DNA from 3 places in the Actinosynnema sp. NPDC002837 genome. Region 3 is predicted to be linked to each of the others. Evidence: riboswitches for the same ligand, from Rfam matches in the RefSeq annotation. Region 3 holds a riboswitch; each other region holds the start of a gene.
What was found. A riboswitch is a leader RNA that binds a small molecule or an ion and turns the genes downstream of it on or off. The one in region 3 is predicted to bind S-adenosylmethionine.

Region 1 (2,256 bases), on a different contig from region 3:
GCAGGACCCGTCGCTTCGGCAGCGGTGCGTCCGGCTGGTCCGGCGTGTCCGGCTCGGTGTTGGGATCGGTGCTCACCGGGCCATTGTCCAGCATCGGAGTCAGCGCAGGAACGGCGGGAGCGCGCGCTGGTCGTCCAGCGGCGCCCAACGACCCTCCCGGACCTCGTACTCCCACCGCGAGCCCTCGACCACGAGCGCGCGCAACGCGGCCACGAACCGGTCCACGTGCTCCTCGGTGGTGCCCAGCCCGATCGACGCGCGCAGCGCGCGTTCGCCGTGGGCGAGCCGGTGCACGGCCACGTGCGCGCAGAACGCGCCGTCACGCACGCCGATGCCGTGCTCGGCGGACAGCGCGGCGGCCAGGTAACCGGCGTCCTGGCCACCGACGGTGAAGCTCACCACACCCACCCGGTCCTGGTCCGAGCCGAACAGCGTCAGCTCGTGCACGCCGGGCACGGTCTTCAGGCCCTCGCGCAGCCGCGCCAGCAGCACGCGCTCGTGCTCGGTGGTCTGCTCCCAGTGCCTGCCCAGCACGTCGCACGCCACGGCCAGCGCGTGCACGCCCACCACGTTCGGCGTGCCCGCCTCGTGCCGCTCGGGCACCGCCGACCAGGCCACGCCCAGCCGGTCGCCGTGGTCGGTGACGCGGGCCGTCGCACCACCGCCCACCAGGTACGGCTCGGCGGCCTGCAACCAGTCGGACCGGCCGACCAGCACGCCCGCGCCGAACGGGGCGTAGATCTTGTGCCCCGAGAGCACGGTGTAGTCGACGTCCAGCGCACGCACGTCCACCGGCCGGTGCGGCGCGAGCTGGGCGGCGTCCAGGGCGATCCGGGCGCCGTGCCGGCGGGCCACCCGGGCCAGCTCGGCCACCGGCCAGATCTCGCCGGTCACGTTGGACGCGCCGGTCACCACGACCAGCCGCGGGCCGACCGGCGCCGCGCGCAGCGCCCGGTCCAGCTCCAGCACCGCCTGGGCGGGCGAGGCCGGCGTGCGCAGGCGACGCACGTTCGGGCCGCGCCACGGCAGCAGCGCGGCGTGGTGCTCGGTGTCGAAGAGGATCACGGCGGTGTGCTTCGGCAGGCTCCTGGCCAGCAGGTTCAGCGCGTCGGTGGTGTTGCGGGCGAACACCACGGCGTCGCTGTCGCGGGCGTTGAGGAACCGCCGGACCGACGAGCGGGCCTGCTCGTAGACCTTGGTGCTGACCTGCGAGGCGAAGCCCGCGCCCCGGTGCACGCTGGCGTACCAGGGCAGCACCTCGTCCACGGCGTCGCGGACCTGCTCCAGGCACGGCGCGCTGGCCGCGTGGTCGAGGTTGGCGTACTCGACGCGCTCACCGGTGACCAGCGGCACGCGCAGCGACGCGCCGACCACACGGGGCAGAGCCGCGACGGTGGTGGTGAGGGGAACTGCGATCGTCATGACGCCCTCCGGGGGTCCGGGGACACCCCACCGGAGAGGGAGCCCGCGCTTGCCGGGCGCCCTGCGCGCCAGGCCAGGTCCTCACCAGGGGCACCCCACCGCGGTAGGAGGGTTGCCGGCCAGCAAGCCTGGGCTTAGCGCTGGCACTCATGACCTTCGCCCCGAAGCTAACCCAGCCCGCGCGTCCCCGTCGAGGGGCGTTCACATCCTGGGAGCGCCACGGCGGGGCCGGCGTCGCGATCCTGGGGCGTCACGACGGGGCCGGCGCGGGACGTCACGAGCCGTCCCGGGCACGTCACGGCAGACCGACGTCGCCCTTCCAGCGCGCGAACCGACCCGCCCGGTCCACGGCGCGGATGCGGCGCTCGGTCGCCGTGCGCATGGCCTCGGTGCACACCACCAGCAGCTGGTCGTGCTCCTGCAAGCGGGTCGTCGGCTGCGGCGTGAAGCCGTTCGCGTCCCGCACCACGAGGCTCACCGACGAGCCCGGCGGCAGCCGCAGCTCGGACAGGTACACGCCGTGCAGCTTGGAGCCGGGCTGGATGCGGACCTGGAGCAGCTCCGCGCCCAGGTCGTCCAGCGCCGACGAGTCGACCTGCACCTCGTGCGCCTCGCCGGACTTGACCAGCCCCAGCCACTTGGCCAGCCACGGCAGGCTCGTGCCCTGCACCACGGTCAGCACCACGACCAGCACGAACACCGCGTCCACCAGCTGCTGCGCCCCGCGCACGCCCTGGATCAGCGGGATCAGGGCGAACACGATCGGCACGGCCCCGCGCAGCCCGGACCACGAGATGAACACCTGCTCCCGCCACGGCACCCGGAACGGCAGCG
Region 2 (2,256 bases), on a different contig from region 3:
AACACGGTGCGGCGCATCGTGGCGGCGGCCGACCTGCGCCCGGACGACGTGGTGCTCGAGGTCGGGCCCGGCCTGGGCTCGCTCACGTTGGCGTTGCTGCCCTCCTGTCGCGCGCTGGTGGCCGTGGAGATCGACGGCGTGCTGGCCGACCGCCTGCCGGTCACGGTGGCGGAGCGGGCCGCTGAGCTGGCCGACCGGCTGTCCGTCGTGCACGCCGACGCGATGCGCGTCACCCCGGAGCAGCTCCCGGTCGCGCCGACCGCCCTGGTGGCGAACCTGCCGTACAACGTGGCCGTGCCCGTGGTGCTGCACCTGCTGGCCGTGCTGCCGTCGTTGCGCACGGGCCTGGTGATGGTGCAGTCGGAGGTGGCCGACCGGATGGCCGCCGGTCCCGGCAGCAAGGTCTACGGCGTGCCCAGCGTGAAGCTCGCCTGGTACGCGGACGCCCGCCGGGCCGGTCCCGTGCCGCGCTCGGTGTTCTGGCCCGTGCCGAACGTGGACTCGGCGCTGGTCGCGTTCGACCGGCACGAGCAGCTGTCCACTGTGGACCAGAAGCGGCTGTTCGCCTTGGTGGACGCGGCCTTCGCGCAACGCCGCAAGATGCTGCGCGGCGCGCTGTCGGGCTGGGCAGGCTCGGCCGCCGAGGCGCAGCGGCTGCTCGTCGAGGCGGGCGTGGACCCCTCGGCGCGCGGCGAACAACTGGCCGTCGGCGACTTCATCCGGATAGCCGAGGCCGCGTCCGCCCGCTAGTCGTTGATCTTTCGGCCGAAAGTGTGATTTGCCGGACGATCCTGGTTCGGACTTGCGTCAGCCGGGCCCGGTCGGGTCTACTCGTGGTGCCATCCCGAGCGGCCGAGAGACCTGGCTCCACGACGCCGCAGCAACCACCCCTCCACGGGGGCAGGTGCTTCCGCCAGGAACGATGGAGGAATCACGTGCCCAGGATGCGAATGCTCACCCGCCGGCGGGTGGTCGACCACGGTCGCCGCACGTCGTCCGCCTGTCGCAGCCGCTGAGCAGCCGCAGGCGCCTCGAATCCCCGCGTCCTTCACCCAGGACACCTTTCCGAGCTGAGCCGTCGGTCACGCACGCCCCGGGCGTGCGCTGCCGCATGCCGTCGTGGAGCGAAAACGTGATCACTGTCGAGAACCTCACCAAGACCTTCCCCGGGAGTACCGGGCAGGTTCGCGCGCTGGACGGCGTGAACCTGGACGTCGCCGCGGGCACCGTGCTCGGCGTCGTCGGCCCCAGCGGGGCGGGCAAGTCCACCCTGGCCCGGTGCGTCGCGCTCCTGGAGCGGCCCGACAGCGGCGCGATCCGCGTCGACGGCACCGACCTCGTCTCGCTCGACGGCACCGCGCTGCGCGCCGCCCGCCGGCAGATCGGCGTGGTGCCGCAAGGGGATTCCCTGCTGCGCCAGCGCACCGCCGCGGGCAACGTCGCGCTGCCGCTGGAAGCCGCGGGCGTGGCCGGGCCGCAGCGCCGCACCCGCGTCGCCGAGCTGCTGGACCTGGTGGGGCTGACCGACAAGGCGGGCTCCTACCCCGACCAGCTCTCCGGCGGCCAGCGCCAGCGGATCGCGGTCGCGCGGGCGCTCGCCGCGTCGCCGTCCGTGCTGCTGGCCGACGAGCCGACGTCCGCGCTGGACCCCGAGACCACCGGCTCGGTGCTCGCCGTGCTGGACCGGGCGCGCGCCGAGCTCGGCGTGACGGTCCTCGTGGTCACGCACGACATGGGCGTGGTCCGGAAGATCTGCGACGACGTCGCGGTGCTGGAGGACGGCCGCGTGGTGGAGCACGGCAAGGTGCTCGACCTGGTGTCGGACGCCGCGAGCCGCACGGCCGCGTCGCTGCTGCCCGCCGTGGACCAGAACCCGGCGGCGGAGTCCGCGTTCGACCGGGTCGCGGACGTCGTGCTGATCGGCTTCGCCGCCGTGGGCGCGCTGCTGCCCGAGGCCACCGGCCGGTTCGGCGTGGAGCTCAACCTGCTCGGCGGCGGCCTGACCAGGCTCGGCGAGACCCCGGTGGCCCGGTTCCGGGTCGGCCTGAAGGGCGAGCGCGCCGACTCGGCGCTGGAGTGGATCTCGGAAGCGGGCGGCTCGGTGCGCCGGACCCTGTCGGGTCCTCAGGGAGTAGCTGCGTGAGGTCCGCAACACCCTGGTCCATCGTGTTCGACGACCTGCTGGTCGCCACCGGCGAGACGTTGTACATGGTGGTCGTCTCCACCCTGATCGCCGTTCTGCTCGGAGCACCTGTC
Region 3 (2,256 bases):
CCCAGCCTCCGGATCCCCAGCCTCCGGATCCCCGACCGCCCGACCGTGCGATCCCCCAGGCCTCTGTCAGCGGCGGCCGTGGGCGGCGACGATCTTCAGCACGGCGCGTTCCAGGGCGTAGCCCGAGTCGGCGGCGGCGCCCTTGACGTCGGCGTTCAGGTCCGCGACCACCGTCATCGCGGCTGCCAGCCCTCGGTCTTCCCAGCCACGCGACTGGCCTTGGGCCTTCTTCACCTTCCACGGCGGCATGCCGAGCTCGCCCGCCAGCTTGAACGGGTCGCCCCGGCCCACCGCGGACACCCGCGCGATCGTGCGCACCGCGTCGGCCAGGGCATCGGCGACCAAGACGTGCGGCACGCCGAGCTGGATCGCCCACCGCAACGCCTCCAGCGCACCGGCCCGATCACCCATCACGGCCTTCTCCGCGACCGCGAACCCGGTCACCTCGGCCCGCCCGCGGTGGTAGCGGCGGACCGCCTCGGCGTCCACCTTGCCGCCCGTGTCGGCGACGAGCTGCGACGCCGCCGCCGCCAACTCGCGCAGGTCCGACCCCACCGCCTCGATCAGCGCCGCCACGGCCTCCGGGTCGGCCTTGCCGCCGCCCGCCGCGCGGATCTCGTTGCGCACGAACGCTTCCCGGTCCGCCGCCTTGGTGATCTTGGGGCACTCGGTCACCCGGGCGCCTGCCTTGCGCAGCGCCGCGGGCAGGTCCTTGGCCGCCTTGCTGCGCCCGCCGCCACTGTGGACGACCACCACCGTCACCCCGTCCGCCGGGGCCTTGGCGTAGCCGATGACCGCGTCGGCGATCTCCTTGCCGCACTCCTGCGCGGCCTCCAGCGCGACCACCCGTCCCTCGGCGAACAGCGACGGGCTCACCAGTTCCGCCAGCTCAGGCGGGGTGAGATCGGTCACGCGGACGCGGGTCAGGTCGGCCTGCGGATCGGCTTTCCGCGCCGCGGCCAGCGCACCGCGCACCGCGCGCTCGACCAGCAACTCCTCCTCGCCGAGGATCAGGTGCACGGCGTCGGGCATGTCAGCGGGCGCACTCACGGGCGCGATCCTCCCACGGGTGGCAGACGTCCGGATGGTGGACGTCGCTGGCTGAGGGTCGGGATCGTGACGTAAGTTGAAGCCCACAACTGAATACCGCTCATCCAGAGGGGCAGAGGGATCGGCCCGAAGAAGCCCCGGCAACCCGTCGCACAGCGTCCGCTGGCGACCACGGTGCCAATTCCGACCCGCGGTGCGCGGGAAAGATGAGGAGATACCTCGCGATGACTGCTGTCAGTGTGCCCTCGGCCACCACCTCCTTCGACCTCGGTCCCGCCCGCGCGCTGTCGTGTCGCGAATGCGGCCACGAGACGCCGCTCGCCGCCGAATACGCCTGTCTGGAGTGTTTCGGGCCGCTGGAAGTGGCCTACGACTTCGGTCGGATCCGTCGCGAGGACATCGAGGCGGGCCCCCGGTCGATCTGGCGCTACCGCGGCCTGCTCCCCGTGCCGACCACCGTCGAGTCGCACCCCAACACCAACCCCGGCGGCACCCGCCTGATCGAGGCCGACCGCCTCGCCAAGGCCCTCGGCGTGCGCAAGGTGTGGGTGAAGGACGACACCGGCAACCCGACCCACTCGTTCAAGGACCGCGTGGTCGGCGTCGCCCTCGCCGCCGCCCGCGAACTGGGCTTCAAGGTCCTGGCCTGCCCGTCCACCGGCAACCTGGCCAACGCCGTCGCCGCCGCCGCGGCCCGCGCGGGCTGGGAGTCCGTGGTCCTGGTGCCCTCCACGCTGGAGCGGGCGAAGATCCTCATGACCGCCGTCTACGGCGGCAACCTGATCACCGTCGACGGCAACTACGACGACGTGAACCGGCTGGCGCAGGAACTGGCCGCCGAGCACGAGGACTGGGCGTTCGTCAACGTCAACGTCCGCCCCTACTACGCCGAGGGCTCCAAGACGCTCGGGTACGAGGTCGCCGAACAGCTCGGCTGGCGGCTGCCCGACCAGATCGTGGTGCCCATCGCGTCCGGCTCGCAGTTGACGAAGGTCGACAAGTCCTTCCGCGAACTGGGCGACCTCGACCTGGTCGAGCAGACCCCGTACCGCGTGTTCGGCGCGCAGGCCACCGGCTGCTCCCCCGTCTCGGCCGCCTTCAAGGCGGGCCACGACGTGGTCAGCCCGGTCCGCCCGGACACCATCGCCAGGTCGCTGGCGATCGGCGCCCCCGCCGACGGCCCCTACGTGCTGGACGCCGTCCGCC

Region 1: it holds a riboswitch for S-adenosylmethionine, as region 3 does, so the genes downstream of both, ABTZ99_RS01775 (aminotransferase class V-fold PLP-dependent enzyme) here and thrC (threonine synthase) in region 3, are expected to answer to the same signal.
Region 2: it holds a riboswitch for S-adenosylmethionine, as region 3 does, so the genes downstream of both, ABTZ99_RS09545 (methionine ABC transporter ATP-binding protein) here and thrC (threonine synthase) in region 3, are expected to answer to the same signal.

The regions. Positions count from the first base shown of each region.
Region 1 covers NZ_JBEOVG010000002.1:69,917-72,172, reverse strand. The annotation lists gene lspA (signal peptidase II) at 1-76, opposite strand, end outside; gene ABTZ99_RS01775 (aminotransferase class V-fold PLP-dependent enzyme) at 100-1,422, opposite strand; SAM riboswitch class IV at 1,463-1,577, opposite strand; gene ABTZ99_RS01770 (potassium/proton antiporter) at 1,718-2,256, opposite strand, start outside.
Region 2 covers NZ_JBEOVG010000009.1:108,432-110,687, forward strand. The annotation lists gene rsmA (16S rRNA (adenine(1518)-N(6)/adenine(1519)-N(6))-dimethyltransferase RsmA) at 1-750, shown strand, start outside; SAM riboswitch class I at 837-929, shown strand; gene ABTZ99_RS09545 (methionine ABC transporter ATP-binding protein) at 1,133-2,143, shown strand; gene ABTZ99_RS09550 (methionine ABC transporter permease) at 2,140-2,256, shown strand, end outside.
Region 3 covers NZ_JBEOVG010000013.1:93,846-96,101, reverse strand. The annotation lists gene holA (DNA polymerase III subunit delta) at 67-1,050, opposite strand; SAM riboswitch class I at 1,148-1,263, shown strand; gene thrC (threonine synthase) at 1,275-2,256, shown strand, end outside.